3 regions of the Shewanella sp. POL2 genome follow, and region 2 is predicted to be linked to each of the others. Evidence: predicted binding sites of a transcription regulator. Region 2 holds the regulator's gene; each other region holds the start of a gene.
The links. Region 2 encodes ArgR, which controls arginine synthesis, uptake and breakdown. Its sites were predicted from a motif close to ANTGAATANNTATTCANT; they were not measured.

Region 1: the regulator ArgR is predicted to act here: its motif matches at 6,522-6,539, upstream of SHEWPOL2_RS12140 (YjiH family protein).
Region 3: the regulator ArgR is predicted to act here: its motif matches at 8,318-8,335, upstream of argA (amino-acid N-acetyltransferase).

The regions. Positions count from the first base shown of each region.
Region 1 is NZ_AKZL01000039.1:21,630-32,494, forward strand. Features, by position in the region: gene SHEWPOL2_RS12105 (HDOD domain-containing protein) at 1-531, opposite strand, end outside; gene yegQ (tRNA 5-hydroxyuridine modification protein YegQ) at 897-2,261, shown strand; gene SHEWPOL2_RS12115 (YfhL family 4Fe-4S dicluster ferredoxin) at 2,265-2,516, shown strand; gene SHEWPOL2_RS12120 (SCP2 sterol-binding domain-containing protein) at 2,602-3,138, opposite strand; gene SHEWPOL2_RS12125 (peptidase U32 family protein) at 3,277-4,278, shown strand; gene SHEWPOL2_RS12130 (U32 family peptidase) at 4,310-5,182, shown strand; gene SHEWPOL2_RS12135 (DUF998 domain-containing protein) at 5,198-5,917, opposite strand; gene SHEWPOL2_RS12140 (YjiH family protein) at 6,620-7,978, shown strand; gene SHEWPOL2_RS12145 (hypothetical protein) at 8,409-8,960, opposite strand; gene SHEWPOL2_RS12150 (serine protease) at 9,056-9,874, opposite strand; gene SHEWPOL2_RS12155 (hypothetical protein) at 9,986-10,606, opposite strand.
Region 2 is NZ_AKZL01000038.1:8,809-19,673, forward strand. Features, by position in the region: gene folM (dihydromonapterin reductase) at 97-816, opposite strand; gene SHEWPOL2_RS11840 (DUF393 domain-containing protein) at 1,028-1,417, shown strand; gene mdh (malate dehydrogenase) at 1,513-2,448, opposite strand; gene argR (transcriptional regulator ArgR) at 2,739-3,209, shown strand; gene SHEWPOL2_RS11855 (NAD(P)-dependent oxidoreductase) at 3,331-3,963, opposite strand; gene SHEWPOL2_RS11860 (LysR family transcriptional regulator) at 4,083-4,985, shown strand; gene SHEWPOL2_RS11865 (Dyp-type peroxidase) at 5,050-5,991, opposite strand; gene ggt (gamma-glutamyltransferase) at 6,195-7,907, opposite strand; gene SHEWPOL2_RS11875 (ABC transporter ATP-binding protein) at 8,050-9,099, opposite strand; gene SHEWPOL2_RS11880 (iron ABC transporter permease) at 9,096-10,730, opposite strand; gene SHEWPOL2_RS11885 (Fe(3+) ABC transporter substrate-binding protein) at 10,789-10,865, opposite strand, start outside.
Region 3 is NZ_AKZL01000096.1:3,955-14,819, forward strand. Features, by position in the region: gene rph (ribonuclease PH) at 1-577, shown strand, start outside; gene pyrE (orotate phosphoribosyltransferase) at 674-1,321, shown strand; gene folE (GTP cyclohydrolase I FolE) at 1,415-2,065, opposite strand; gene SHEWPOL2_RS18795 (S9 family peptidase) at 2,335-4,320, opposite strand; gene slmA (nucleoid occlusion factor SlmA) at 4,455-5,048, opposite strand; gene dut (dUTP diphosphatase) at 5,080-5,538, opposite strand; gene coaBC (bifunctional phosphopantothenoylcysteine decarboxylase/phosphopantothenate--cysteine ligase CoaBC) at 5,535-6,767, opposite strand; gene radC (DNA repair protein RadC) at 6,887-7,564, shown strand; gene rpmB (50S ribosomal protein L28) at 7,686-7,922, shown strand; gene rpmG (50S ribosomal protein L33) at 7,929-8,102, shown strand; gene argA (amino-acid N-acetyltransferase) at 8,415-9,734, shown strand; gene SHEWPOL2_RS18835 (PH domain-containing protein) at 9,838-10,356, shown strand; gene rarD (EamA family transporter RarD) at 10,409-10,865, opposite strand, start outside.

The sequences.
Region 1 (10,865 bases), on a different contig from region 2:
CTCAATACTGGTAAATAACTCAGGATGGGCCTCCGCCTCGGTGAGCACAGGCAAAGCACCGATATTATGGACTAAACCTGCAAGGGTTAAAGTGTCTAAATTTAACTGGCTAGGACGACGCTTATTGTACATCTGCAATATGGCACAAGCCGCAGCCGTCACATCGATAGAAGTACGCCAAACCTCATCCATCACTTCCCACACCATTTCATTGGTGGAAATAAATAGCTGCTCCATCGCCACTGATGTCGCAATACTCTTAATTTGGATTAAGCCAATGCGGGAGACTGCGCTATTAATACTCTCGGCGGGAATCCCACGACTATACAAGGCACTGTTGGCCACTTTAATAATACGCGCCGAAATGGCCGCATCTTGACCAATCACCTCAGCCACTTGCTTAAGACTTGCATCTGAGCGGCTCACCACTTCTTGCACCCGCATGGCGACTTCAGGCAAGGTTGGCAATACTAAGGCATCATCTTTTAATTTTTTAAGTAATCCGACTAACAGTAGATGTTCAGTAGACATCTTCGCTCCCATCAATCTGCAAACATAAAGCGGTAATAGTTGGAGTATATCAGTTGACGATCATTTGATGGGCAGAAAAAAGCATCAGACGTTAATTATTTGTATGACGCTGTTATCAATTTAGTCTCACGACAAAACATTTTACGCTTTGATATCTCAGATTAAGTTAAAGGTGAAAATCAATGGAAACACACAAATGGATTCATGGTCTCGCACGATCGTCAGAGTAAGAATGGTAGGTATATTCGTAAAACGCGAACTATACCTAATCTTAGACGTAGCAATTTGCATAACCCTACTTTGATTGTGTAAAATGCCGCCCCCGCGCACTGCGCCTCCATCTACCAACCAATTCGAGAGTCATTATGTTTAAACCAGAGTTGTTATCTCCCGCTGGGACGCTGAAAAACATGCGTTACGCCTTTGCCTATGGTGCAGATGCCGTGTATGCCGGTCAGCCGAGATACAGCCTAAGGGTACGTAATAACGACTTTAAAATGGAAAACCTCGCAACGGGTATCGAAGAAGCCCATGCGTTAGGTAAAAAGCTTTATGTGGTGAGTAACATTGCCCCCCACAACGCTAAGCTCAAAACCTATATCAAGGATATGGAACCCGTAGTGGCGATGAAGCCCGATGCGCTGATCATGTCAGACCCAGGTTTAATCATGATGGTACGTGAGGCCTTCCCTGAGCAGGTGGTGCATTTATCGGTACAAGCCAACGCCATTAACTGGGCATCGGTCAAATTCTGGCAGACCCAAGGCATTAAACGGGTGATTTTATCCCGCGAATTATCCTTAGATGAAATCGAAGAAATTCGCCAACGTTGCCCCGATATCGAGTTAGAAGTGTTTGTCCACGGCGCCCTGTGTATGGCCTACTCGGGCCGTTGTTTGCTGTCGGGTTACATCAATAAGCGCGATCCAAACCAAGGCACTTGCACTAACGCCTGCCGTTGGAAATACGATGTGCACGAAGCGCAGCAAACTGACTCTGGCGATATCATTGCCACCCCCAATGCGGTGCAAATCGAGACGCCGACCTTAGGCGCGGGTCCTGCGACCGACCAAATCTTCCTGCTGCAAGAAGCCAATCGCCCCGGTGAATATATGCCAGCGTTTGAAGATGAGCATGGCACTTATATCATGAACTCTAAGGACCTGCGCGCAATCCAACACGTTGAGCGTTTAGCCAAGATGGGTATCGATTCGCTTAAGATTGAAGGTCGTACTAAGTCGTTCTACTATGTGGCCCGTACCGCCCAGCTATACCGTCAGGCCATCGACGATGCCGCCTCAGGCAAGAGCTTCGATCGCAGCTTAATGAACCAACTAGAAGGCTTAGCGCACCGCGGCTACACCGAAGGTTTCTTACGTCGCCATGTACATGATGAATACCAAAACTACGACTATGGCTACTCGGTTAGCGATACCCAACAATTTGTCGGTGAATTAACCGGTAAACGCAATCTGGCTGGCCTTGCCGAAATCGAAGTGAAGAACAAATTCTCTGTCGGTGATAGTGTTGAATTAATGACGCCGCAGGGCAATATCAGCCTTACTATCGAACAACTCGAAAACCGCAAAGCCGAAGCGGTTGAAGCGGGATTAGGTTCGGGCCATACCGTTTACTTGCCCGTGCCGAAAGAGGTTGATCTGAACCACGGCATTTTACTGCGTAACCTGCCTCAAGGTCAGGATACCCGTAACCCACACGAAGCAGGCTAAGGCATGGCATTACTGATCGACGACAGCTGCATCAATTGCGACATGTGTGAACCTGAATGCCCAAATCAGGCCATCACCATGGGGGAAGAAATCTATGAAATCGACCCAGACCGCTGCACCGAATGCGTAGGCCACTACGATAAGCCGACCTGCGTCTCCGTCTGTCCGATTGATTGTATTGACCCAGACCCTAACCGCGTCGAGTCCCACGACGAGCTGTTGGTCAAATTTGCCATTCTCACGCAAAAAATTTGAGTGAGTGTCAGCCGTTTAAACTTAACAAAAAGCCCCGCAATGTAAGCGGGGCTTTGTTTATCAGTTAATTACAACCACGTTCGCATCAGCTTAAGCTTGGGGATTTAGCTAAAATCACCGTCGGTTTTGCCTCAAGCTGCAAATGCACAATGGCATCGGCCAGCTTTTCAACGCTTAAGCGGATCGGCGCAGGTAAGCTAGCAAACTCGATACTAAGCAGCAGGTTTTTCACCTCAAGCCCTAACTCGGTATCGCCTTCAATGCTCAGTTTACGCTGGAAAAACAGCGTATCAGGGTCTTCTTTCGCCGCCGCAACCAACAATAATTCCGCAGACTTGGCACTAAACGTCACTTGGGCATCGGTCAGTTCACGCACCTGCCAACGGCCATCGAAACTCACTTCAAAATGCAGATTTAGATCTTCAACTCGAATCGCAACCCACTTACCTGCCAAAAAATCTAACTCGCCATCTTCGGCCTGCGATGCCAGCAACTGTGTTAGTAGCTGGCTTAGCACCTTAGCCTTGAGGCTAAAGGGCACTTTAGAGAGTGGTAAACGGATCAGTTTTGGGGTGAGTTCTAACAATTGTTTAGCAAGATTAGCTGAAAAAACAGCGGACATAAGCAGTTACCTAAGGATAAAAAACACTATATCTCCCAGTTTACCGAGATTTTATGATCTTAAACCTGTTTTAAATCAATTCACCGCCATTCAATCTTCCCTACACTCTGCCCCTGTTATTTTATCGGGAGCACCATTATGGAGTTGTTGTGTCCAGCAGGAAACCTGGCCTCGCTAAAGTCGGCGCTGCAGGCCGGAGCCGATGCTGTCTACCTTGGGTTAAAGGATGATACCAATGCACGTTCATTCGCGGGCTTAAACTTCACCCCTGCAAAATTACAGGAAGCCGCCGAGCTCACCCATCAGCGGGGCAAGAAAATCTTCCTCACCTTAAATACCTTTCCTAAGCCGAATGAGGAGCACCGTTGGTATCAAGCTATCGACTTGGCGGCCAGTATTGGCGTTGATGCCTTAATCGTTGCCGATCTGTCGCTGCTCGACTATGCCCACAGGCAATATCCGCATATTCCGCTGCATTTATCGGTACAGGCCAGCGCCACCAACTTGGGCGCACTGAGTTTTTATAAAGAGGCTTTTAATATCGCGCGGGTGGTATTACCCAGAGTGCTGTCGATGAAACAAGTACGCGACCTCGCCAAGGTCAGCCCTGTCGATTTAGAGGTCTTTGCCTTTGGCAGTCTGTGCATTATGGCCGAAGGCCGCTGCCACTTATCCTCCTATGTTACCGGTCAATCACCAAACACTGGTGGCTCTTGCTCGCCAGCGAAACACGTGCGCTGGCAGGAACAGGGCAAAGACAGATTGACCCGCCTCAACGAGGTCTTAATTGATAAATCAGGGCTCGATGAACAAATGGGCTACCCCGTGGTCTGTAAAGGCCGTTATCTCACCCAAGACGATGATAAACCGCAATATCTGCTCGAGTCTCCCACCAGCTTAAATACCCTTAGCTTGCTGCCTGAGCTTGCCAAGGCGGGCATAGTGTCACTCAAGATTGAAGGGCGTCAGCGCAGCCCTGCCTATGTAGAACAGGTGACTAAGGTTTGGCGCCAAGCGATTGATACCTATCTTCATCAGCCAGATAAATTCCAGACTCAGGCCCATTGGGAGCAAGCCCTCGCGAAAGTCTCCGAAGGCCAAATTACCACCTTAGGCGCCTACGAGCGTGACTGGCAGTAGCCCTAGCGATAACCACGAAGAAGAAACGATTATGAAAATTTCCCTCGGCCCACTGCTCTATTGCTGGGAAAAACAACAGGTCATCGACTTTTACCAGCAGGTGGCCAATAGTCAGATCCCGTTAGTTTATTTGGGTGAAGCCGTCTGTAGCCGTCGACGCGAACTCAAATTTGGTGACTATCTCGAACTGGCCAAAATGCTGAAATCTGCGGGTAAAGAGGTAGTGCTGTCAACGCTCGCCCTTATCGAAGCGCCCTCGGAATACACAGAGCTTAAACGTCAGGTCGATAATGGCGAATTTAGCATTGAGGCCAACGACATGGCGGCCGTGTATCTCGCCAAGGAGCACAAGCTACCCTTTGTCTGCGGCGCCAGCATCAATAACTACAACCGCGCCAGTTTAGATATTTTGCAGCGCTTTGGTATGCAGCGCTTTGTGATGCCGGTAGAACTGTCGAAGACTTGGCTTAGCCAAGTGATAGAGAACAAGCCCGCATTCGAAGTCGAAGTGCTCGGCCATGGCTACTTGCCGCTCGCCCACTCGGCGCGTTGCTTTACCGCTAGGCATCGACATTTGTCGAAGGACAGCTGCGAAACCGTTTGCCGCCAATACAGCAAGGGTTTACTAGCGCAGACGCAAGAGGCGCAACCTTTACTGAGGTTAAATGGCATTCAAACCCAGTCGGCCAGCTGTGTCGATTTACGCAGCGAAATCAATGAAATGATAAAGGTTGGCGTAGATGTGTTTCGGGTTTCGCCCAGCAGCGTAGCCTGTATCACTAAAGCCGATGCGCTGGTCGAGGCGTTAACTAGCAAGGCAACGGACGCTCAGTTTCCTCTTAGCGATGAGCACTGTAATGGCTACTGGTTTGGCGAAGCAGGGCTAAAATCCTTGGTCAGATAAAAGACATAGCCTACTTCACTCAAGCGTTTGCTGCTGGGTCAATGTGGGGATACATGATGGTGGCGTTAATAGCAGCGCCACCGTCCAACTTAATAGACTCCCAAGCCCAATCCATTCCAGCAATGCAGGCCACCATAAATCGGGCCTTGGCAATTGCAGTACCATTTCTTGATAGAAAGGTCTGTCTCCTTCCGTTAAGCCCAATGCTAACAGCGGCACATAGAGAAAAGTCATCATACTGAGCAATACCAACAGCGCTAATAATATCGTCAAGCGCTGACGGTGCTGCGAGCCGAATCCCACCCATAGTAGATAACAAATTGCACTTAAGCTGCCAAAGTAGAAAAACCATTTAAGTGCGAGGATATGCAAGTGATACACATTGACCGGAAATAGCCCAACACAGGCCAAGGCTAAAAACGTCAGTGCTAGAGCGCAAAAGAAAGGATACCCCCAAAACCCGCTTACAGTCTGTAGGGAGGAAAGACAATAAAAAACAACGCTTAAACTGCCAAAAAACAAACCGCCATTGAGCACCACGGCAAAGCTAGAATGGCCATAGGTTCCCAATTCACTCAGTGTATGATTTAAAAAATTGAAGGAGCGTGTTTCAGAGTAATCAAATCCGAATACTGCCACACAGATCCCCAGCATCAATCCAAAAATACCAAGGAAACCAAACTTAGTGGCAAGTGCCGAGCCCCTTGTTGCCATATTCATTTTTATAACAGTCATGGATAATTTAGCCAAACCAAAGTAGTACTAACTTACATGGAATTACAAAGAATTAAAGCGGCCCCTATCCTCTTTAGCGTAATATTTTATTTCATCACTATTCGCGATTTTTTAGTCATCGCAAAAACACTCCGAATTTAGTCATTTTTCAATAAAATATATGCAAATCCAAAGTTAAAAATGAATAAATAATCACAATAAATTCAATTATCGCTGTATCGTCCCAAAAGGTTAACCCATCATTGCCACCAGTGTTAGTTCGCTCACATTAAGTTAGCAACAACTGAAGCCCCGATACGATTCATGGACAAAAAAGCATCTAAAAGTGTATTTAGTGAAGATCCATTGAGAAAATTTTGAACAAAATATCACAAAAAAACCAATAACCCCAAGAGCAAAACAACTCAATAAACAATTCGCAACATGACAATGTAATCACTTGATTCAATAAAAATAAACCGCATCAAAACGTAATTTCGCACCCAAATCATTCATTAGAAATCGCCCAAATAACTATGCTATTTTGCTGCTTATCTCAAACAAATTTCCGAATCGTTTTACATGGCGGCGCTAAGCGAGTAATCTTCCCCCTTCTCGATTTTGAGTTGAATTAAAATGCACCTCACCCCAGCAAAGAATGCGGTTTTGAGAGAGCATTTATTCAAGTTTATTTGTGCGACTCGTACTTTAAGGTGTACACCATTGGCTACTGAACATAAAAACCGCAACATTAAGACGATACTCACCTTTATCGTCCCTTCGCTGATCGGTCTGCTGCTGTTTATGACCCCTATCAGCTATAACGATGCGATAACGATTCCCATCGCAATCATCTCTAAAGCACTGCAAAGCGTGTTAAGCGATGTATTAACCTTAATCGTGACTGTGATTGTTGTCGCCATGGCCTTTGCCTCTGTGCTGACAAAGTTACTCAAACCTAAGTTTGTGCTGAACAATCACTTCCTCAATGGTTTACTCAACATCAGCCCGCTGTGGCTTACCACCCGTGTCGTTGGCGCTGTCTTTATCGTGCTGACCTACTTTGGCATTGGCCCTGAAGCGATTAACTCCTCAAGTACTGGTGCCTTAGTGCTGAACGACCTGTTACCCGTACTCTTCTCGGTGTTTATCTTCGCCGGTATGTTGCTGCCACTGCTATTAAACTTCGGTCTATTAGAGCTATTTGGTACTCTGCTGACTAAAGTGATGCGCCCCGTGTTTAACCTGCCAGGTCGCAGCGCCATCGACTGTATGGCCTCTTGGTTAGGTGATGGTAGCGTTGGGATCCTGCTGACCAGCAAGCAATACGAAGCGCGTTTTTACACCCAAAGGGAAGCCGCGGTTATCGGTACCACCTTCTCGGCGGTGTCAATTACCTTCAGCTTAGTGGTGATCTCACAGGTGAAGTTAGAGCATATGTTTGTGCCCTTCTACCTGACTGTGTGTTTAGCGGGTTTTGCGGCGGCCGTGATTGTACCTAAGTTACCGCCACTGTCGTGGAAGAAGGATAACTATATCGACGATACGCCACGTCAACCCGATGATGAGATGATCCCCGCAGGACACGGCGCACTCTCTTGGGGCTTTGATAAAGCGCTCGAGAAAGCGGCCAGTGCTGGTGGTATCAAAGCCGTCTTAAATGAAGGTATTAAAAACGTTATCGATATGATATTTGGCATTCTCCCTGTAGTAATGGCCATTGGTACCACGGCGCTGATCATCGCCGAGCATACGTCCATCTTCAATTACTTAGGTATGCCGTTTATTCCGTTACTGGAACTGCTGCATATCCCTGAAGCGACCGAAGCCTCTAAAACCATCGTTGTCGGCTTTGCCGATATGTTTATCCCGTCGATTTTAGCCAGCTCTATCGAATCGGATATGACCCGCTTTGTGATTGCTGCCTTATCAGTCACACAGCTGATTTACATGAGTGAAGTGGGCGCGCTGCTGATTGGCAGTAAGATCCCAGTGAATTTTGTTGAGCTATTTGTCGTGTTCGTACTGCGTACCTTAGTGACGTTGCCAGTCATTGCTGGCGTGGCTCATTTGCTGTTCTAAGCGCAACATCACCTAAAATATCAAGGGGAGTCAGATTAACTGACTCCCCTTTTTTATACTGTCCAAACTCCACTCGTAACCACACAACTCAGTTTAAGAATAAAAGCAAAATAGCCATTTGATCTGCTCAACGAGTTTATTGTCATTGTTTCCCCAGTGACTCGCCGTGAATATATCCCTATAGGCTCGACGGCGACATCCATGTCGCCAACGGTCACTGATGCCCCAATGCCAATTTTAACTACCCATTTGCCGTATGTACGCAAAAAGCTAAGGGACAAAAGCGTGTCAGAACCTCGGCTGCATCAGGCGAATTTCGGATAAAAATTTCTATGGCGATAACGGCGTTGTAATCGGCAAAAAATTGTTGGCTAAAATTTTGTGAGGCACGAACAAAGCCAACGGTTTTTTGTTCGCGTTTACAACTTTGTTAGCTGTGCGCTGCGCGGTCATTGTAAATGTTATCGGCTCGTTCAAAAACAGCTCTGTGTTCATTTGAACATACCGCAACTTCAGCCCAAGTAATAACGGCGTCGAAATTCCTAACAGTAGTTGCTTTAGGCCTGTATTTCGATGAGCACAACCCTACAAGATAAACTTGATTCCAAGGTAGCTCACTACTCTGTATCATTTCTTTAGCAAGAACCATCTTTTCGATTTGATTAGGGCTAAATTTTTGGTTTGCTTTGGCCTCAACCAATACGATTGATTCATCAGAAAGAACAAACACATTATCGAATGTCTGTTTCTCAAACGACTTATCTTCACGACCAATATATCCCTCTTTCGCTAAATCTCTGAATAAACATATTTCATAGCCACTATCTATTATTTCAACACCACTATCCAAACCTAGCTTATTGATTAACAACGTTTGAAGCGGTTCACGATCGCTGACATACGCATGATGCAGAGATGAAGTAAAAAAAACTTCCGTTCTTGTTATTTCACTTAATTTTTTCATATACATTTGAGAAGCCATGAGATGAATTGCTATTGACACCTAACGTCTGAAATAAGCGGCGCGTGGTAGCGCGTCCGGCGCCGAAGGCGCGAAGTTAATTGATTTGTTAGGCATTATTTCAGCTTCCCTTCAAAGGCCAACAACTGCTCCGCCTTTATGATGATCCCTAAATTATTCGGAATTCCTGCAACAGCCACTGCTCGTTGTTGCGTTGCAACTGGAACAACTATTACATCACCTTGCACCGTATGTTGAGGTCCTGCGTATAACACCCCTAAAAGCTTTATCCTAGACCCCATCACAAGCGCATTACGAGTTTGGTAATTACCGATCTCAAACAGCAGAACAGGTGAGCCACTGGAGCCAGGAAAACAAGCCGCATCAATCAAAAACTCTTTCTTTCCGTTCCAATCTCTTTTGTAATCAGATGCCAAAACACCTTTTCTGAAAATTGGAAGGTTATTAGCCTTGTCCCATAATCCGTTAGGATAGCCAACCATTAAAATATTCTCTAACCCGAGCATATCGTTTAGATCGGCCTCTGTGGGAATAAGCTCCTTATCCAGAGTTATAAAATAAAACTGGGTGTTTGTTGCTTCAGCTTCCCGGATTAGCGGCGCTATAGGCATAACGCATAGGTCAACTTCATTATCAGGATGTGGTAGCCATCTTGCTTGAAAGTTATCAAGCTCAAATGATTTTGAGTTACCAATATCAGGACCACCTTCGGCATTTCTCAAGGTTAGGAGAAATCGACCTCTGGTTGCCCCTTCTATTACATGCTTGTTGGTTACGATAACAGGGATATGTTGATCACCGTTTTTATCCAAGCTATAGAAAAAGCCAGTACCAGTACCAACCCCACCACCTTTCATATCACATTCAATTCGTACAGTGCTATGAGCAAATTGCTCTGCGGGACTCAATTCCATGTGTATATCTCCTGATGCCTAACGCCTCTAACACCGGCTTGGTGAAGTTGGCGGCTTTTTTGCGCAAGCGAAAAAGGTGACAGCTTTACCAAGTCCGAGTGCTTTGACTTGTTATGCGTGAATGGCACGAAGCTCATTTACCAAGCCTTTATATTCTTTGCCCACCAAGCCAAGGTTTTGATGGAACCGAAAACCAGACTTCTTTATTTGAGCAGCGTCAAATGCTTGTCCGGCATGATTGGCAGCCTGCTCAGAGTTGCCACTTTCTGCGGAAATTATTGCCTTTGCTGCATGCCAACGAAAATGGTCAACTGGAAACATTAACCGCTCCTGATGTTCATCTAGGACTTGGTTGGCAGACTGATATAACTTAGAAAGTTTGTTCTCAACGATCACTAGCGGATAAAGAATATATGCATCGGTCTTTAAATTTGGAAATACCGACTCTCTTTCTAAAGCCTTGCCATAAGAGTTGATTGCATTTTCGAGCTCACCCTTAGCGATATATGCAGTTGCCATATCACAGTAAGCCTGAGCATGGTCGAAGTCATCGTTAAGCTCGAAGTATTGTTTGAGTAGCGAAAGTGCAATATCAGGTTCTGTACTGGCAATGGTGCAAGCCTGGATTCGCAAATACTGCTCTTTTCGACGAGCACGCTTTAGCTTCTCGAAGAACTTGCTTTCAATTTCTTCGCTCCACTCTTTGTTTCTATACCAGTCTTCGCTACTCACTCGGTATTTCCTTTACGCATAACATTTTATTCGTGCGCATGCGCGTTTACCTCGTTGGACCAGTGAAAACGCGCACGGTTAACTATCTGTATGCAAAGAACTTATCAGCTTTCTTCCAAATACACCATCTGGAAAAACGCGCATGCGCGTTTTCCAAACCTATTATCTAATCCATGTGATTTATATGTAATTGATTATAAATATATTTATTTGTATTCAAATGTGAAAACGCGCACAAAGTTAGGATGAAAATCATCAT
Region 2 (10,865 bases):
AAGCAGAGCGTCGCTCCATAAGGGCTTCTTCTTGAATCTAGAATCTAGAGCCATGCAATGGCGTTCTAGAGGCCGCAGGCCGTTCTAGATTCTTTTTTACCTTAAATGCCGCCCACCATCGACATTGTGGCTGCGCCCCGTGACATAACGGCTCGCCAATAGATAATCCACTAAGGCAATAATCTCCTGATTTCCAGCTTCTTTTGGCAAGATGGCCTTGGCTAAGGTCTTTTGTCGATAGGCTTCATCATCACTTGGATTAAAAAGGATCATCGCCGGCGCAATCGCATTCACTTTGACCTCGGGCGCTAATTTAGCCGCAAAGGATAAGGTTAAATTATCTAGCGCCGCTTTACTGGCCGCATAAGCCATGTGCTTGGCACTGCCCTTTTCGGCCACATAGTCGGTGAAATGGATAATATCGCTGGCGCCAATCTCACCCTCGGCTCCCGCACGTAATTGCGAGGCTAAGGCTAGGTTTATTTGATAGGGTACGCTCACATGCACCTGCATCATGCGCTGCATCACCTCATGGGGGGCAAGGCTTGGGCTGTTGTCTGGCAACCAGTCAGAGGCATTATGGATAATAGCGCGGATTTTGGGGTATTGGCTCAATTGCTCAATCAGGGTTTGGAGCTGCGCATTATCGTAAAAGTCGCATTGCATTAAGGTCGCGCCCAAAGACTGCAACTCATCGATGCTGGGATAATGGCTGCGATAGGTGCCAATCACCTTGTGCCCTTGGGCGAGCAAGTGTTTCGCGAGGGCGTAACCAATACGTTTACCCACGCCAGTGATAATAATGGGAGCTGTCATATCCATCCTGTTATTTGCCAAGCACTGATTAAAAGCAAACGCATTTGGCAGATTGTTAATCGCACAATCACGTAATCACACAATCACGTCACTCATCGCAATTGCTTAATGCCTCTAGCCAAGAGTGTATAATAATTAAAACCGTAAACATGTCGATCTAAATGCCTGGCAACTGCGTATACTCAGGGACACACTGTAAGAGGTAGACCTAATGGAACTGCGGATTTTTTTCGATGGCAATTGCCCATTATGTAGCGCCGAAATGCGCCAACTCAAAGCGCGCGATCCCGACGATAGAATTGAACTGGTGGATCTTAATGCTGACAATTTCAGCTCAAGATTCAGCTATATCGATAAAGACTACGCCAATACCATTCTCCATGGCGAAACCGCCTCCGGCCAAGTGCTGCTCGGGCTGGATGTCACCTGCAAAGCATGGGCGCTAACAGGCACTCGCCCTTGGGTACAAGCGCTACGCTTACCGCTTATCAAACCTATCGCGGATTGGTGCTACCTGAGATTCGCCAAGCACAGATACCGTATTTCCTATCTACTGACGGGTAAAGCCCGCTGTGACAGCCAATGCCAACTCCCCAAATAGCGAGACTCAAGATTAAGAACCCCTGTTTAGAGAACAAAGTTTAAAGCATAAAAAAACGGAGCCATTCGGCTCCGTCTTCTCATAATTCAGAAGAATTACTTAACGAAATCAACGCCTAGTTTGATATCGCCTTTCAGCGTATCTAACATAGAATCACGGGCGTTAGCTTCGAATGCGCTCACTTCACCGTAAGGCAGTACTTTTTCGATACCGTTTTTGCCTAACAATACTGGTTGAGCGAAGAATTCAGCGTGTTCGCTGCCGCCGTCAACGTAAGCACATTCAACGATGTTAGCTTCGCCTTGCAGACCACGAACCAGAGACATACCGAAACGGCATGCCGCTTGACCCATAGACAGGGTCGCGCTGCCGCCACCGGCTTTAGCTTCAACCACTTCAGTACCCGCGTTTTGGATACGTTTAGTTAAAGAAGCCACTTCTTCATCAGAGAAAGTCACGCCTTCAACTTGAGACAGTAATGGCAGAATAGTCACGCCACTGTGGCCGCCGATCACGTTGATTTTAACGTCAGCAACGTTTAAGCCTTTTAATTCAGCGATGAAAGTCTCAGAACGGATAACGTCCAGAGTGGTCACGCCGAATAAACGGTTCTTATCGTAAACACCTGCTTTTTTCAGCACTTCAGCAGCAATAGCAACTGTAGTGTTTACTGGGTTAGTGATAATACCCACGAGCGCTTTAGGGCAAGTAACAGCCACTTTCTCGATCAGGTTGCGAACGATACCCGCGTTGATATTGAACAGATCTGAACGATCCATACCAGGTTTACGTGCAACACCAGCAGAGATAAGCACAACGTCAGCACCCACGAGGGCAGGCGTTGGATCTTCACCAGCAAAACCTTTGATTTCAACCGCAGTTGGGATATGACTCAAGTCAACCGCAACACCCGGAGTTACCGGTGCGATATCGTATAGAGACAGTTGAGAACCCGCAGGTAATTGAGTTTTTAACAGTAGGGCAAGAGCCTGGCCGATACCACCAGCAGCACCAAGTACAGCAACTTTCATAGTTATCTCCGTTATTTCTCGGATATGTGTGACATGGATCTAATTTGCGTTGGCGTCACATTACTGGAATGTCACGCTAATTTCAATTATCCCTTAGTCGTTGATTCAAAGATTTACTAAAACAGCGCGTTGCAATGTTGAATATTTACTCTAGTTCAACAAATACATTTATAAATGAATTAGCATAAAGTGAGTTAACTGCATTTTTATTCAGTCATTATGGTTATTTGTTGACAGTTTAACCAAAACTATTCAGAATAAGCCTGTTTTTTTGAATAAAGAATAAGACTATGCAAACGACCAAGAATCAGGATGACCTTGTTAGAATTTTTAAGGCGATTTTAAAAGAGGAGCGCTTTGGCTCCCAGAGTGAAATCGTCACCGCCTTACAAGCAGAAGGCTTTACTAATATAAACCAATCTAAAGTGTCTCGTATGCTCAGCAAGTTCGGTGCCGTGCGCACTCGCAACGCTAAGCAGGAGATGGTTTATTGCTTACCTGCCGAATTAGGCGTGCCCACTGCGGGCAGCCCGTTAAAGAATTTAGTACTCGATGTTGACCATAACCAAGCGATGATTGTTGTCCGCACTAGCCCAGGCGCCGCACAATTAATTGCTCGTTTGTTAGACTCCATCGGTAAACCTGAAGGGATTTTGGGAACCATTGCGGGTGACGATACGATCTTTATTTGTCCATCTAGCATTCAAGATATCGCCGATACCTTGGAAACCATCAAATCTTTATTCAACTACGCAGAATAAAAAAACAGGTCAGCTTGCTGACCTGTTCTATTTCCACTGTACGCTTTTCAGTCCAGGATTACCCTAATTTCAGGGCTTGTGTCCCGCTTACGTTACAGTATTTAGCCGAAACTCCTCAGCCTTAGTAAGCCACACTGATCCTTTGATTGGGATGCGCCGCTTTTTCTGCTTCATCGAGCATGGCTTTGGCGTAATCACTCACCGAAATCCGGCTACGGCCATTTGCATCGGTAAAGAAGCTATCGCCACCTAAACGGTAAGAGCCTTCGCTTGCACCAGGGTAGATCTCTGCCGCTGGGCTGACAAAAGTCCAGTTAACAGTGGTGTTGGCGGCGCGAAATGCCTTTAATGCTTCACCTTGAGCCAGAGCTTCATCCTTATAAGCGGGCGGGAAATCTGGGCTTGAAACCAAGGTTACTCCCGGTGCCACTTCTAGACTACCAGCCCCACCGACCCACAATAAACGTGGCACTTTAGCCTGTGGCAATACGGCTAATAGATTATTAACTGTTTTCGCCACTAAGCCGTGATTCTGCTCGGCGCGGCCGCCCACTGAAGCAATTAACACATCCACGCCTGCAAAGGTTTCAGCGGTTAATGGCTGAGTCAGGTCAACACTACGCACTTCTGCCGCCGTTTCACCAAGCTTGCTTGGGTCACGCACTAAGGCAACGACGTCATGACCACGGCTTAAGGCTTCATTTAAAATGGTTCCGCCAATCCAACCCGATGCACCTAATACTGCAATTTTCATTTGATAAGTCTCACTGCTGATTTAAATTGAGACCAGTTTACTTGCGATACTTAGCGTGATAAATATCGATAAATGAGCAGGATTGTTTCAGATTGAGATACTAATGGGTGTAATTATATATGGATAAAATCGCCGCCATGCGTAGCTTTATCGAAGTGGCTAACTGTGGCAGCTTTACTAAGGCCGCAGAACACCTCGATCTCAGTCGTTTACAGGTTTCTCGCCATATTCAAGAAATTGAGCAGTGGCTCAGTTTACGCCTGCTACACCGCACCACCCGCAGCGTTAGCCTGACCTTACAGGGTGAAGAAGCCCTGCAATATTGTCAGCGGGTGCTGAGCGAAGTCGCCGCAATGGAAAGCCGCGCCCATAGTCATAACACTGAATTAGTCGGCAGTATTCGTATTGCCACACCCGTCGGACTTGGGCAGCACAGTCTGTTTGATGTGGTCGATCGCTTTATAAAATTGCATCCTAAGGTCAATATTCAGCTGTTAATGTCGGACAGTTTTGCCCAGTTGGTGGATGAGCGGGTGGACGTAGCACTGCGCTATACCGAGCAGCCAGATGAGAATCTAATCGCCCGTAAACTGATGAGCATTGATGCCGTTTTATGTGCTGCGCCCAGTTACTTGGCTCAAGCCGAGCCGTTAACCCTCCCTAACGATCTGCTCAGCCATAATTGCCTTATCCATAGTTCGCAGCAACATTGGCAGCTACTCAAGGAGCAACAGAGTGAGCTGATTAAACCTATGGGGAATCTGATGGCCAATGAAATGGGAGTGCTGGTCAGCGCCGCGTTGCGCGGGCATGGGATTGCCTACTTGCCCTGTGACTTAGCCAATCCCTATCTGGCCAGCGGTCAACTGCAAGAAGTGCTCCCCGAATACACGGCGCCAGGCCAAACCCTCTGGGCCGTGTACTTATCTCGCAGCTACCAACAAGCGCTAGTGCGCGCCTTTATCGATTTTACCGCTCAGCAATGGCAGCTCGATATCAATAAGTGGACAGCGGCGAGCTAAGCCCACAAACAAAAACGCACTGAGGTTTTAAGGCTCAGTGCGTTTAGTCGCGATTTGCTAAGGGTTAATTATCGAATTGCATCAAAAAATCTAAGCTTGGGGCGAAGAAAGAAGAACCCGTCAATGCGCTGGTGAAGTGCATCAAGTGATCGTGATTACCCGCACCATCGCCAAACACCATGCTATGGAGCATCTTCTCGAAGTGATCCGGTGTGCGGCAGGTTGAAATAAACATCAAACCTTGTTCTTTGAGCGAGCCGTAAGGCATGCTCTGGCGCAAAATCTCGATGGACTTGCCGTTTTCATCCTTGAGGTTTACCCGCTTGATATGGCTGGTTAATGGCTTATCTTCCGACTCGTATTCGATGTTGTCTTGCTTGGTACGACCGATAATATCTTCTTGCTTTTTAAGCGGTAATCTATGCCACTTACTCAAGTTGTGGGCGTACTTTTGTACGTGAATATAGCTGCCGCCCTTAAATTCAGGGTCTTCATCCCCAACCAAGGCGACCTCTTGGCGATGACGCCCTTTCGGGTTTTCGGTGCCATCCACAAAGCCCGTTAAGTCGCGACTATCCATAAATCTAAAGCCGCGCTCTTCTTCCACTAGCTCGACTAAGTCTTCGAACATTTGGCTGATTTCGTTGGCGACTAAATGCAAAATGTCGTAACGATCGCAACGAAGATGCACAAACAGATCGTATTCGATAGCAGGCGCCTCGCGGTTACCCGCCTGCATCGCCGGGAAAGGCTTAAGCATTTCTGGGCGAGCATCGGGATAGAGACTGTCCCAATAGTTGGCGCCTATGGCCACAAAACCATTGAATGCACTGTCGGAATACTGATCCGTCAACTCATAAATATACTGCGCAACGTTGGCAATACAGGGACGCAATTGCGATTCAACGTTATCGTTGTCGCTCGCATTAAACATCAAATAGACGCTATGTAAGTTTCCCTCTGCACACACACCTAACTGTTCACGCGGCATATTTTGAATATCCATCTGGTTATCACCCTGTTGTCGATTCATTTTCGGCAATATTATCCGCAACTTTACCTGAAAATGACATTAAGTAACGCACAGTTTGTCCGTCTTTGTGATGTAAAGGCCTTTTGAGGCTGAAATATAAAAATTGACGAGGCCATTACGCCTCGTCAATGTTGTCTATTCTGCATTCGCTTCAGTAGAGCAAAACGAGTGATGCGTTAATATCCTGCAGCATAACCATCCTTTCGGCTTTCGGATGCACCGCGGTAAACGCCAGTTTCAGCATTAAAGCCAATGGCTTGATAGCCACCGAAATCACCGAGAACATCGCGAAGCACATGGCCTTTCTTCATCAGCTCACGGCGAGTTTCGACGGGGAAGCCTGATTCAAGGCTCACATAGCCACCGTCATTCATTATCTCCCCCGTAGGCTCAGTCGAACCTGAGTGTAAAATTCTGGGGGCATCACCTGCTTCTTGCAAGTTCATTTTAAAATCAATCAGATTGATAATAATCTGCGCATGCATTTGCGGCTGTGTTGCACCGCCCATCACCCCAAAACTGAGCCAAGGTTTACCGTCTTTGGTCACAAAGGCGGGAATAATGGTATGGAAGGGCCGCTTACCCGGCGCATAGGTATTAAATCGACCTTCGGTGAGATCGAACATCTGCCCGCGATCTTGCAGCACAAAGCCGAGATCCGGCGGCGTCATACCTGAGCCCATGCCGCGGTAGTTACTCTGGATCAGCGACACCATGTTGCCGTCTTTATCCGCGGTAGTGAGATACACAGTATCCCCATGTTGCAGCGCAGGATTGCCCGCATCGACACTCTTAGCCGCCTTGTTTAAATCAATTAACTTGGCGCGATCGTAATTATACTGCTGCGAGATCAACTCTTTTACAGGCACCTTGTTAAAGGCCATATCGGCATAAAATTTCGCGCGATCGGCAAAGGCGAGTTTTTTGGCCTCTACAAATAAGTGCACATATTCGGGACTATTAAAGCCCATGGCGGCGACATCGAAGGGTTCCATAGTTTTTAAGATCTGTAGCGCGGCAATCCCCTGACCATTTGGCGGTAGCTCCCACACATCGTAACCACGGTAATTGACCGATACGGGTTCAATCCAGTCACTGGTATGGCTGGCTAAGTCTTCATAACTTAAATAGCCCCCTTGAGCCTTGATGTACTTATCAATACTTTTGGCAATGTCCCCCTTGTAAAAGGCATCGCGGCCGCCTTTAGCAATTTTCTCATAGGTGTTTGCCAGTGCAGGATTTTTGAAGATTTCGCCCACCGCAGGCATCTTGCCATTGGGCATATAGGTTTCTTTAAAACCGGGGAATTGAGCGAGCTTTTTACCGCTGCCCTCAAGGTAATAGGCAATCAACTCGGAGACAGGGAAACCTTCGCGGGCATAACGAATCGCTGGGGCTAAATTATCGGCCATTGGTAACTTGCCGAACTTATCGTGCAGTTCGAACCATCCATCCACCGCACCAGGAACGGATACGGGTAGCGGCCCCAAAGGAGGCAAGTAATCTAATCCGAGGGATTTTAGCTTCTCTAGCGTTAAGGATTTGGGGCTGCGACCAGAGGCATTAAGGCCATAGAGCTTTTTATCTTTAGCACTCCAGACGATGGCAAATAAATCACCACCAACACCCGAGCCAGTCGGCTCGACTAAGCCCAGCATGGCATTCGCTGCAATGGCTGCATCCACAGCGCTGCCGCCCTGTTTTAATACATCAATCGCGACCTGTGTCGCCAGCGGTTGACTGGTCGCCGCCATTCCGTGGGTGGCATACACTTCTGAGCGCGTCGCAAAGGCTTTACCCGTGATCCTATCCATGGCTAACACTCCCGATGACGACATTGCTGTCGCCACTGTGACTAAGGTACAAATTGATTTTATTGTTTTTATCATAATTCCTCCCACTCTGGAGGAATTAAGGTAACAAGGAAGGCTGAAAATATCAGCAATCTAGGTGTTTTTTACCCAAGTTAAACGTAAGCAAAAATGTCATGCTTTCTGCTGAGACACTGGCATATCGAGTTCGGCCTAGGCATTAAGACTCAAATAGCACTAGGGAATGTGGCTCAGTATTTAAGCCCACTCGCTGACCAACATTGAACTGCATAATTTGGCTACGCACTTCAACATAATGGGCGTGGGATGCCGCCTCGACTTTTACCCAATAATGGCAAAATGCGCCGAGGAAGCGCCGCTCGGTAATTGTCCCTACGCCCGCATCATCGGCACTGAGCGCCAATTGCTGTGGCCGCAAAAACACTTGGCCATTAAATGCATTAGACTTTGACAAGGGCGTGAGGCTTCGCAGCTCACCAATAGGAGTGACAACACGGTGGCCATCAACGACCTCGGCGGGTAAATAGTTGCCACTTCCCAGAAAATCAGCCACATAGCGGCTATTTGGTGCGGCATATAAGTCTTCCGCTCGGCCATGTTGTACTATCACACCTTGATTAAAAATGGCCAAGGTATCGGCAAACACAAAGGCCTCATCTTTGCTATGGGTAACAAAAACCGCACTAACATTACGCTGCTTTAGAATGCTGCGGATCTCCGCCATCATACTGTGGCGCACCTGTGCATCGATATTCGAAAAAGGCTCGTCGAGTAACAGTAATTGCGGCTCATAGGCTAATGCGCGGGCAATCGACACCCGCTGCTGCTGACCACCTGACAACTCATGGGGATAACGCTTGGCTAAGCCTTCAAGTTTTACTAGGGCGAGCATGTCATCTAACCGCGCCTTGCGCTGCGCTGGCGTTAATTTTGCCACACCAAAGAGAATATTCTCGGCGACGGTCAAATGGGGGAACAAAGCATAGTCTTGGAAAATCATCCCTATGCCCCGTTGCTCACTCGGCACAAATTGCCCTGCGCCGCTGACCGTCTTGCCATTGATTTGGATCTCACCTTGGCTAATCGCCTGCAATCCTGCCACCGCCCTCAGCAAGGTGGTTTTGCCGCAGCCACTTGGGCCGAGCAGCGCAAGGATTTCCCCTTGTGCCAGGGTTAAATCTAAGCCTTTGAGTACCTGTTGGCCCTGATAATCGCTATGAACTTGATGAAGATTGAGCGTACTGGTCATCGGCTATCTTGCTCCAAAGAACGGTTTAAATAAATCAGCGGGACTAAACCCACGAGCACAATCACAATGGCGGGCAAGGCGCCATATTCAAGCTTTTCGTCTGAGACAAACTGGAAGACATAGGTCGCAAGATTCTCAAAACCTATGGGACGCAGCAACAATGCCGCCGGTAATTCTTTCATACTTTCGATAAACACCAGCAGCGCCCCGGCAAATAATCCCTTAGTGAGCAGCGGCAGATGCACTCTTTGGAGCAAACGTCGAGGGCTTTGCCCAAGTGTTAGACTCACCATGTCTAATGAGGGCGAGATGCGTTTATAGCTAGTCTCAACACTGCCAATCGCAATGGCCACAAAGCGCACACAAAAAGCAAAAACCAGCGCAGCCGTACTGCCAGTGAGCAAGAGCCCAGGGCCTGCCATCCCCAACCAATCGGCGACGTCGTTAATCGCAAAATCGAGCAGGGTTAATGGCACCAATACACCAATGGCAAGTACCGTTCCGGGTAAAGCATAGCCAGTTGAAGCCAAGCGCGATGGCAATGCATCACTCGTCCTTGGGCTCACACGGCGAATAAACATCAATATCAATGCAATCGCGCAGCACACTAGGCTAGTAATGAGCGCGAGGCTCAAGCTATTCACGCTCAATTGCCAGAAAATCGAATCCCAGCTCTGCTCAAAATAACCGATAGCGTAGGAGAGTAAAATTCCGCTTGGCAGCACAAAGGCCAGCAGTAACAAGGTGATGCAATAACCGAGGGCAAACAGGGTTTGCATTGGTGAGAGCCGATATAAATCGCTCGCTTGAATGCGGGACTGTTTTTGGAATAACTGCTGCTTACGGCGGGCAAAACGCTCAACGCCAATCAAGCTAAACACCACCAGCAGGATAATGGCCGAGAGCTTTGCCGCGGCGGTTAAATTGCCATAGCCCAACCAAGTGTCATATACGGCTGTCGTTAAGGTTGGCACGGCAAAGTAGTTAACTGTGGCAAAATCCGCTGCGGTTTCCATCGCCACTAATGCCACACCCACGGCCAAGGCGGGCCTTGCCATTGGCAAAGATAAACGCCAAAAACTCTGCCAAGGCGAGCAGCCCATGATCCTTGATGCATGCGCCAAACTTAAGGATTGCTCCATAAACGCGGTACGCGCTAACAGATAAATATAGGGAAATAACACCAGCGATAACACACACGCTGCACCACCTAAGGTGCGAATATCAGGGAAAAAGTAATCCTGCGGTGAGCTCCAACCAAAGAGCGCGCGCAAACTCCTTTGTACTGGGCCGGCGTAATCAAATAAATCCGTATACACGTAGGCAACAATGTAGGCTGGCATGGCCAAGGGCAATAACAAAGCCCATTGCAAATACCGTCTACCGACAAATTCACAGCGCGCCATTAACCAAGCGCAGGGCAACGCTAGCAAGAGTGAGCCAGTACTCACCCACAGGATCAACCATAAGCTATTAGTGATGTATGTCGGTAATACAGTAGAAAGTAGATGACCAAAAACGGCCTCATCGGGCTGAGCCGCTTGAAGAAGTAACGCAACGAGGGGTAACACCAGTAGCACAGCTATGGCATAACCAGTAAGCGACCAGCTTCTGGCTAATCCTAAAATCATGTGGCTCCTTTAAACAAGTGCGCCAATTAATGGCGCACTTATCGATTTAACTGCCTAACTAGAGGTCAAACTGCACTTCATCTAACAATTTCACTGCTGCTTGGTGATATTCGGCCAGCTTGAAAATCGGCAACT
Region 3 (10,865 bases), on a different contig from region 2:
TGTACCGCGTTTCCTTAAAGGTCAGGGCCAAGGCTGGGTAACGGCGGAATACGGCATGTTGCCACGCTCAACCCATAGTCGTATGGACCGTGAAGCCGCTCGTGGTAAACAATCTGGCCGCACGCAAGAAATTCAACGTCTTATCGGCCGTGCGTTGCGTGCCTGTGTGGATATGAAAGCGCTGGGTGAAAACACCATTGTCATCGATTGTGATGTGATCCAAGCTGATGGTGGTACTCGCACCGCGTCAATCACTGGTGCTTGTGTCGCCTTAGTGGATGCGCTTAACTGGGCTCGTGGTAAAGGCATTATTAAATCTAACCCGCTTAAGTTCTTAATCGCTGCGGTCAGCGTGGGTATCTACAACGGTGAAGCGATAAGCGACTTAGAGTATGTTGAAGACAGCGCAGCCGAAACCGATATGAACGTGGTAATGACAGAAACCGGTAAGATTATCGAAATTCAAGGCACTGCCGAAGGTGAGCCGTTTACTCACGAAGAGTTGATTGAGCTACTTGGTTTAGCGAAGAACAGTATTCGCGAAATCGTCGATGTGCAGAAAGCCGCATTAAATTAATTGTTATTGATAAAAAGCCCCGTTATGGGGCTTTTTATTAAATCAATATTGCTATAACCCAATAAAAATAGAACGTTAAAGTCGTAAGGAGAGATTGTGAAAGCCTATCAACGTGAGTTTATTGAATTTGCCCTAGAGCGTCAGGTGTTGCGATTCGGCGAGTTTACCCTTAAATCGGGCCGTATCAGTCCTTATTTCTTTAATGCTGGCCTATTCAATACTGGCCGTGATTTAGCCCGTTTAGGGCGTTTTTATGCGGCGGCGTTAGTGGATTCTGGCATAGAGTACGATCTGTTGTTTGGCCCTGCTTACAAAGGTATTCCGATTGCGACCACGACAGCGGTGGCTTTGTGCGAACATCACGATATCGATATTCCTTACTGCTTTAACCGTAAAGAGAAAAAAGATCACGGTGAGGGCGGTAGCTTAGTCGGTAGCGAGCTTAAAGGTCGGGTGATGCTGGTGGACGATGTGATCACTGCGGGGACGGCGATCCGTGAGTCGATGGAAATCATCGAAGCTCATCAAGCGCAGCTGGCAGGCGTATTAATCGCGCTGGATAGACAAGAGAAGGGCAAGAGCGAATTGTCAGCCATCCAAGAGGTCGAGCGTGATTTTGGCTGTGGTATTGTGGCGATTATCAAGCTTGCGGATCTGATCAGCTATTTATCTGAAAAACCAGGTATGGAAGCGCAACTAGCAGCGGTAAGCCAGTACCGTGAGCAGTATGGCATCGAGGCCTAATAAGGCTTAAGCGTGTTATAAACCGCTAAAACAGAAACGCTGCAATTCAATAAGAATGGCAGCGTTTTTTTATATCTCACACAAAGTAAGGTCTTACTTCGACTGGTGTAAAAACTCGGCGCGGGTCGCTGGGTTGGATTTAAAAATACCACCTAAGGCCGTCGTGGTGGTGGAGCTGGTGGAGTCCATTACGCCGCGGGATTTTACGCAGTAATGCACCGCATCCATTTTAACCGCAACATCTTTAGTTTCGAGCAAGGTCTGCAGCGCGACTAACACTTGCTGAGTTAAACGCTCTTGTACCTGAGGACGTTGGGCAAAGAAACGTACAATGCGGTTAATCTTTGATAAACCAATAATTTTTTTACGTGGAAGATACGCAATGGTTGCCGTGCCATCAATAGTGACAAGGTGATGTTCACAGGTACTGGTCAGGCTAATATCCTGTACGCGCACCATTTCATCAAAGCCCATTTTGTTATCAATCACAGTGATCTTCGGGAAGTTCGCATAATCTAGACCGGAGAAGATTTCGTCGACATACATTTTGGCGATGCGGCGTGGGGTATCGGCAAGACTGTCATCAGAAAGATCCAGTGACATGAGCGTCAGAATTTCCTTCATATGGTGTTCAATCTTGTCCTTACGCTCTTCAGGAGTAAACACACTGGGGAGCATGGGGGTTTCAAGTCCGCGCTCTTGCAGGGCGGCCTGTACTTTTACTGCTGCTTCACTTAATGACATTTTTATCCTCCACTACTTCAGTAGCGGCTATCACTGAAAACCTAGCACTGGTCGCTGAATATCAGCAATCAGGTGCGCTAGGGTATAAATCGATTCGTTGTCACTTGGACAAGAACAAGGTGGGGCAGAATAGCGCGAATTGCGGATAATTCATACCAAAAAACGCTCACGCTGAAGATGAAAAAGCCGATAGTCCTTATCGATTATCGGCTCCTTGGGGCGCTAAAACATCATTATCTTGATGAAGATAGCTTTTATTTTAGTTAAGGCTAAAGTTTCAGGTTAGTTTTTAAGAAGCTCAACATCTGATCGTAATACTTGGCTCTATGAGTATCGTTATAAAAACCATGACCTTCGCTATCCATCACCAGTTTTTGGTAGGGATAATTATGGGCTTTGAGGGCTTTTTCGAGTGATTCCAACTGTTCAATTGGCGCTCGCTCATCTTCACCACCGTGCACCAGTAAGAGGTTCGCTTTTAATTTAGCAACGTTTTCAGAGGGAGACATGGCTTTTAGGGTGGCTTTATCTTGGCCAAGTACGTCCTTAAGATAGCTTGTTCCTGAACGTGTTCTGGCGATGTCACCTTCATTAAACATCAACTCCAGATCATACACACCGGCAACCCCTACCGCGCATTTAAACATATCGGGCGCCAATACCGCGCTTTGTAGTGCGCTATAGCCGCCAAAGCTACCGCCAGCGATACATACCCGTTCCTTATCGGCAAAGCCTTGGTCAATGACGTATTGAGTTGCGTCTATTATGTCGTGCTGAATATCGGAGCCCCATTTTCGATAGCCAGCTTGCTGGAAGGCCTCACCATAACCACCTGAGCCGCGGAAGTTAACCTGCAACACCGCCATGCCGTTTTTAGCAAGTAATTGATTTTGTGGATCAAATCCCCACCAGTCACGAATGCCATGGGGACCGCCATGGGGATTAACGACCAAGGGTAAATTTTTGGCTTCTTTGCCGAAGGGTAAGGTTAAATAGCCATGTATTTTCTGGCCATCGCGGTTAGTGAAGCTAATAGGTTTGACCTCCGCCATTTGCTCTGGGTCGAGCCATTTACGGGCGGCGGATAGATACTCTAGCTTGAGCTTTTTCGTATCAAACACATAGTAATCACCGGGATTGCGGTCATTAAATGCAATCACCACCAATTGCTCACCATTACGGGTTTCGCTGACAATCCGTACTTGATGCCCAGGTAGGGCAGCAATTAAATCCTTAAGTAGTTTGGCGTGGCTGTCGTTGTTATCCACAAAGGCATAGCTTGGATAGCCATTTTCAAACTCAACGGCATAAAGCTGCTTATTGGTACCGTTGATCCAGAAGTTATTGGGATCAACGACCTCATCTTGAATGATCTCGGCCTTCTCGCCTGTTTCGAGGTTGATGCGATAGACGCCTAAGGTTTCAGTGCCTACTCGACCCGCAGCATAGATGGTATTTTTATTATCAGCGAAGGAGATCGGTGTAAAATCACTTAAGCCAAGGTTGAGTTTATCGGTATTTATCCACTCGCCATCTTTGCGGTAAAACACTTTAGTGATGTTTTTGCTGTCTTTCCCTGCCACAAAGCGGACTTCACCATCATGGTCGGTCATAAAGCGAGCTTGGCCTATGGGAGAGCCTGTGATGCGTTTACGCACCCCGCTAAAAAGGTCAACGCGGTAGACATCCTGAGGCGTTTCACTCAAGTCAGGGGCACCAGTCCATGGGAGCGCATTGACCAGCATATAGCGTTCATCATCCGGAAGAGGATCCAGAATGAATGCTGTGGCATTTATGGCGGTGTTTTTCTTGATATTTGAACCTGTCTGTTGCTCACCGCTGTTATATCCAAAGAGATATTTAGGGCGAGAACCATCGGCGTTGACCGCCATTAATTCGCCGTAGTATTGGGGCACATCGCTCCAGCCCTTAAGGTATTCTTTTGCCAGTACAATACGCTCGCTATTGGCCCATTCATAGGTGCCTACCTGGGCGTTGCTTGGGAAGCGAATCGCATTCAGCAGTTTTTTGGTTTGAGCATCTAATACTATGAGTACATTTTTACCCTCAACACTGGTAATTGCACTTAAGTATTTGCCGGTAGGTGATATTTTCACATCAGCGTACTCATCACCGCGACTGAATAATTGTGATTGTGATAATGCATTCTTGGCCGATGTTTCAGCCGCGAATGTGTTGATTGGCATGATGGGTAAGCAAATTACGGCCAATGCAGCAAATGGCAAAGATTTCATCTGACATCCTTGTAATATTATTGTGGTTTTAGTTTTAACAATGTGTAAACAAGATTAAAGCAAAAGCACTACTGATACAAGGAGTCGGGATAAAAGAAAGGACGGTGATTACCGTCCTTTATGTTGATAAATCATTAGCTTTGCAACAGCTGATGCTGAATAAAGCGCCACTGTTCATCGAAGTGTTGTGTGGGTTTTAGTTTAAACTCACTGCGGACAAATTGAGCAATTCGCCCCTCTGCGAAGGCTAACAGCAAATTAGCTAAAATAGCCTCATCTAAATTAAAGCCTTTGCCTTCTCGCAGGGTCTTTTCCCGCAAAATTTGCTTAAGTTGAGTTTCTATTTTTGCAAATAGCGTACTAATGCGGCTACGCAGACGCTCATTTTCACCTAAAAGCGCATCACCATTGAGGACGCGCGAGATCCCTGGATTACGCTCGGCAAAAATCAGCAGTAGTTGCAGCACCAGTTGACAGCGTTTCATGGTGTCTTTTTCATCATCCATGATGATGTTGATACGAGAGAGTAATGACTCTTCAATAAACTCAATTAACCCTTCAAACATCCGCGCTTTACTCGGGAAGTGGCGATAGAGTGCCGCTTCCGATACGCCCACTTCTGAGGCGAGTTTAGCGGTGGTAATACGTTGTCCTGGGCTGGTTTCTAGCATTTGTGCTAGGCATTGCAGTATGTGTTCACGACGATTAATTTTTGGGCTTACAGCCATTGCAGTATCCTTCGCTCAATAACGATTCAGGTTATTTAGTGCCAGAATGGCCAAATCCACCTTCACCACGGTCTGAGCTATCGAACTCATCAACGAGTTTGAATTGTGCTTGTACCACAGGGACAAACACCAGTTGTGCGAGACGATCACCGATTTCTAAGGTAAATGGGGTATCGCTGCGGTTCCAACAAGAGACCATTAAGGGCCCCTGATAATCCGAATCGATAAGCCCAACCAGATTTCCAAGGACGATACCGTGCTTATGCCCAAGGCCTGAACGCGGTAAAATCACTGCTGCAAGGCCTGGATCTGCTACGTGGATGGCGATACCCGTTGGGATTAACTGAGTTTCTCCTGGGGCTATCGTCATTGTGGTATCTATCATGGCGCGAAGATCCATGCCTGCGCTGCCTGGTGTGGCATAGGCAGGCAGCGGGAATTCAGAGCCAATACGGGAATCGAGGATCTTTAATTCAATCGGTGTTTTCATTTGTGTTGTTTTTCTTTCACTATCAACGAAAGTAATTGCCGAGCCAACGTGAGTTTATCGGTAGCAGGCAAATCTTGACTACCCTGTGGCCAGAATACGCGCAGGGCATTGGCATCGGCGTTAAAGCCTAGACCAGCAACGGATACATCGTTTGCCGCGATCATATTCAAATTTTTACGTTTGAGTTTATCGCGGGCGTAGGCTTCTACATCATGGGTTTCGGCGGCAAATCCCACCATAAAAGGACGGTTTGCCAAGCTTGCGACCGTCGCTAAGATATCAGGATTCCTCACCAGCGCAAGTTGCATTTCTTCCGCTGACTTTTTGATTTTACTGGTGGCAATATCGCTGACGCGATAGTCAGCAACCGCCGCACAGCCGATAAAAATATCTTTTTTATCAACATGGTTCATCACCGCCTCGAGCATGTTTTGCGCCGATTCGACATCGATTCGTGTCACCCCTTCAGGCGTGGCTAAATTTACGGGTCCTGCGACCAAGGTCACAACTGCGCCCATATCGGCCGCGGCCTTCGCTAAGGCAAAGCCCATCTTGCCTGAGCTGTGATTAGAGATATAGCGTACAGGATCGATGGCTTCGCGGGTTGGGCCTGCAGTGATCAGTACCGATTGGCCTGCTAGCGGTTGTGACTCCTGTTCAGCATAGACATCTTTTGTTGCAAAAAAGCGACTCGCGAGTTCGGCAATTTCGAGCGGTTCGAGCATGCGGCCAGGGCCCACTTCACCGCAAGCTTGACTGCCACTTGCCGGTCCCCATAGGGTGTAACCACGGCTTTGTAAACTGGCTAAATTGGCTTGAGTGGCGAGATTACGATACATCTGCTGATTCATTGCTGGACAGAGCGCAATTGGCGCTTCAGTGGCAAGACAAGTGGTTGTGATTAATTCATCCGCCATGCCTGCATTGATACGGGCCAGTAAATTCGCCGTTGCAGGGGCGATAATGACTAAATCGGCCCAGCGCGCCAGTTCAATATGCCCCATCGCCGCTTCGGCAGCGGGATCGAGTAAGCTCGATGATACCGGATGCCCTGATAAGGCTTGCAGTGTGAGTGGGGTAATAAATTCTATCGCACTTTGGCTCATGACCACACGTACATCAAAGCCGCGTTCTTTTAAGCGGCGCACTAAATCCGCACTTTTGTAGGCCGCAATGCCGCCACCAATACCCAGCAGGACGTTTTTCGTTATCAGGCTCACAGACATCATCCGAGATTGAAATAATGTCGCCAACCATACCACAAAGCGATGAATTGGCGTGACTGTCCCAGTTCAAAAAATCTCGTCCATACTTGCTAAAGTAAAAATATGCGACGACAGGAGGTCACATGGCGATTAAGGATTGGCCAGAGGGCGAAGGGCCGCGGGATAAGTTATTGCTAAAAGGCGCCAGTCATCTCTCGGATGCCGAATTACTGGCGGTGTTGTTGCGTAATGGCCTGTCTGGGCTGAATGCCGTAGACCTTGCCCGTTCACTTATTCAAGAATTTGGTGGTTTAAGAAGCTTACTTTGCGCACCAAAGCATCAGGTGTGTCGACTTCCTGGCGTGGGACCTGTAAAATACGCCCAGCTTCAAGCCGCGGCTGAATTAGCGAGGCGTGTGGCACAAGAAAACCTGCAGAGAGGTCAGGTTTTGACAAATCCCGATTTAACTCGGGATTATTTAATGAGACAATTAGCTGACCGCTCCTATGAAGTGTTCGCAATTTTGCTGCTGGATAGCCAGCATAGAGTGATTCAGTTCGTCGAATTATTCCGCGGAACAATAGATTCAGCCTCAGTGTACCCACGTGAAGTGGTCAGCTTAGTGCTGGAGAAAAAGGCTGCTGCCGTCATAGTGTGTCACAATCATCCGTCTGGTATTGCCGAGCCCAGTCAGGCTGACAGACGAATAACTGAGCGATTAAAAAATGCGTTGGCAACCATAGATGTATCCCTGTTGGATCATATGGTTGTTGGTGATCGAGAGATAGTTTCCTTCGCGGAACGAGGCTGGATTAATTAATCTAACACTTGATCTTCACTCTGTGATCGTGTATAAAATGCGCCCTCTTTGTGCCTCGGGCGACGGCCATACGAGGCACATTAATGCTCGAGCGTTAAAATTGTTTTTGGAGAAGATTGACATGTCAAGAGTATGCCAAGTTACTGGCAAGAAGCCGATGGTTGGTAACAACCGTTCGCACGCAAAAAACGCGACCCGTCGTCGTTTTTTACCTAACCTACAAAACCACCGTTTTTGGTTAGAAGAAGAAAAACGTTTCGTACAGTTACGTGTATCTACTAAAGGTATCCGTCTGATCGATAAGAAAGGTATTGAAGTTGTTGTTGCTGAACTTCGTGCCCGTGGCGAGAAGGTGTAATAGATCATGGCTAAAGCTAAAGGTAATCGTGAGAAGATCAAATTAGTTTCTACAGCTAAAACTGGTCACTTCTACACAACTGAAAAAAACAAGCGTAACATGCCAGAAAAAATGGAAATCAAAAAATTTGATCCAGTTATTCGTCAGCACGTTATCTACAAAGAAGCAAAAATCAAGTAATCCTTGTTTAGTGTTTCGAGAAAAGCCCCTTATCTAAGGGGCTTTTTTTTGGCTTTTCGTCATCAAGATGAGATAAATCTGTCCCATATTTGGCGATTGCGACTAAATCATATTTGGTTAAAAAAATGTGACCATTTATCAAAAGTGCAATTTTTTGAAAATATAAGCACTTTATTGTATTAAAACTGCATTTTAATGAGAATAAATTCTTTATTGGTGAATTAAAATGCAATACTATACGCGGGTTTTCGTTATTCACTCCTGGTAAGCCATTTTGGGGTTACCAGCTTAAATATGAGGTGTAAACAACGCGTGCGTACCACTGAACTGGTTGATGGATTTCGTCATTCTGCCCCTTACGTTAATGCCCATAGAGGGAAAACCTTTGTGGTGATGTTGGGTGGCGAGGCTTTAGCACAAAATCAATTTCGCGGCATTTTGAATGACGTGGCGTTGTTACACAGTTTGGGTATTAAAGTGGTGTTGGTGTATGGCGCGAGGCCGCAAATCGATGCAGCGTTAGCCGCCAATGGGATTGAACCCGCCTACCACGAAGGTGTACGTATCACGGATGAAGACTCACTCAAAGTCATTAAGCAAGTCGCGGGTGCATTACAGTTTGATATTACCGCGCGTTTATCGATGAGTTTAAGCAATACGCCGATGCAAGGTGCGCAAATTAACTTAGTCAGCGGTAACTTTGTGATTGCTCAGCCACTGGGCGTCGATAATGGTGTGGATTTTTGTCTAAGCGGCAAAGTGCGCCGTATCGATACTCAAGGGCTTAAGCGTCAGCTCGATAATCACTGTATCGTGTTGATGGGGCCGATTGCTGCATCCGTCACTGGCGAAAGCTTTAACCTCACGGCTGAAGAGATTGCCACTCAGGTTGCTATCAAGCTGAAGGCCGACAAGATGATTGGCTTTAGTTCGCAAAACGGCATTCTCGATCGTAATGGCGATGTGATTGCTGAATTAATGCCAAATGATGCGCAAAATATTCTGGCTAAGCTTGCTGAGCAAGGTTCTGCCTGTGTGGGCACGATGGCTTTCCTCAAGGCGAGTATTGATGCGTGCCGTAATGGCGTGCCCCGTTGTCATTTGGTTAGCTATCTTGATGATGGTGCCTTGCTGCAGGAGTTGTTTTCCCGCGAAGGCATAGGTACGCAAATCGTAACAGAGAGCGCTGAGCGTCTGCGCCGCGCGTCGATTAGTGATATTGGTGGAATCCTCAATTTAATCCGTCCTCTGGAAGAGCAAGGCATTTTAGTGCGCCGAAGCCGTGAGCAGCTTGAGATTGAGATCGAGCAGTTTATGTTGATTGAGCGTGATGGCTTAGTGATTGGCTGTGCGGCTTTGTATCCGTTCGAAGAAGATAATGCCGGTGAGTTTGCTTGCCTTGTGGTGCACCCTGATTATCGTGATGCGGATAGGGGCAGTCTGCTGCTGAAAAACATCATAGGTCAGGCGCGTCATCGGGGTTATTCCCGTTTGTTTGCCTTGACTACCCGCAGCATTCACTGGTTCTTAGAACATGGCTTTGTGATTGAAGATGTGGATGCATTGCCGCAGAAGAAAAAGCAGCTGTATAACTATCAGCGCCGCTCTAAAATTCTCGCACTTGATCTGTAAGCTTTTTACGCTTGATAAGATGCCAGCCTAGCGCTGGCATTTTTGTTGACATAATATGTCTTTGTTGGCAGATTAAGCTTTTCTTCCTTAAGGACTGCCCACCATGGTGACTCAGTTTTTCTCTCTCGCGCCTCTGACTCAAACTTCAATTTTAAGCTTTATTATCTTGCTGTTAGGTTTAGCTGGCGTACTGTGGATGTTGTGGGTTAAACCTATGCCGAAAGTGGCTAAATCGGCGAGCTTAGGCATCTTGTTAGTAATGATTGGCGGATTTTCTTGGGTGTTTTATCAATCCCATAATGCTGAAATCGCGTTAACCGACACCGAGCTAAAACTCGATATTCCCTTCTATAAAGTGCAATTAGCGCGTTCCGAACTGTTAGTCGAGCAGGCGCGTCTTATCGACTTGAAGCTGGAGGTGGATTTGGTACCCAGCTTTAAAACCAATGGTATCGGTATGTCAGGGTTTCAACTCGGCTGGTTTAATTTGAAGGGGAAGGGCAAGGCATTTGTGGCAGTGACGGATAAATCCGAGCTAGTGTTAGTGCCAACGACGCGAGGCTACAATCTGCTCTTATCTATACCCGAGGGCGAGAAATTTTTAGCCCAACTACAAAAGTAGCAGGTCCAGTACACTTACCACTACTTTTGTAACCATTGGCTACAGCGCGATATTATCGCGCCGTTTTGCGTTTATAGGCCATATCGAAGGTGAACACCAATAGAGCGCCCCAAATAAAGCCAAAGGTGATGCTCTTCTCTGCATCGAAGGGTTCATTGAATAAGGTTACTGCGAGAATAAACATAATACTCGGGCCGATATATTGGAAAAAGCCGAGCATAGACAATGGAATACGTACCGCTGCACCAGCAAAACACAATAGTGGAATCGTGGTAACAATCCCGGCTGCCATCAACAATAAATTAAGGTGCCAATCGTTGGTGAGCATATTCGCCGTGGCGCTATTTAAGGTTGCGACCAGATAAACCAATGCGACCGGTAGCAGAATGGCGGTTTCGACTAGCAGACCCGATTTAGCATCCACGTTGACCTTTTTACGCAGCAGAGCATATACCCCGAAGGTGCCCGCTAAGGCGAGGGAGACAATGGGGATTGAGCCGAATGAGACT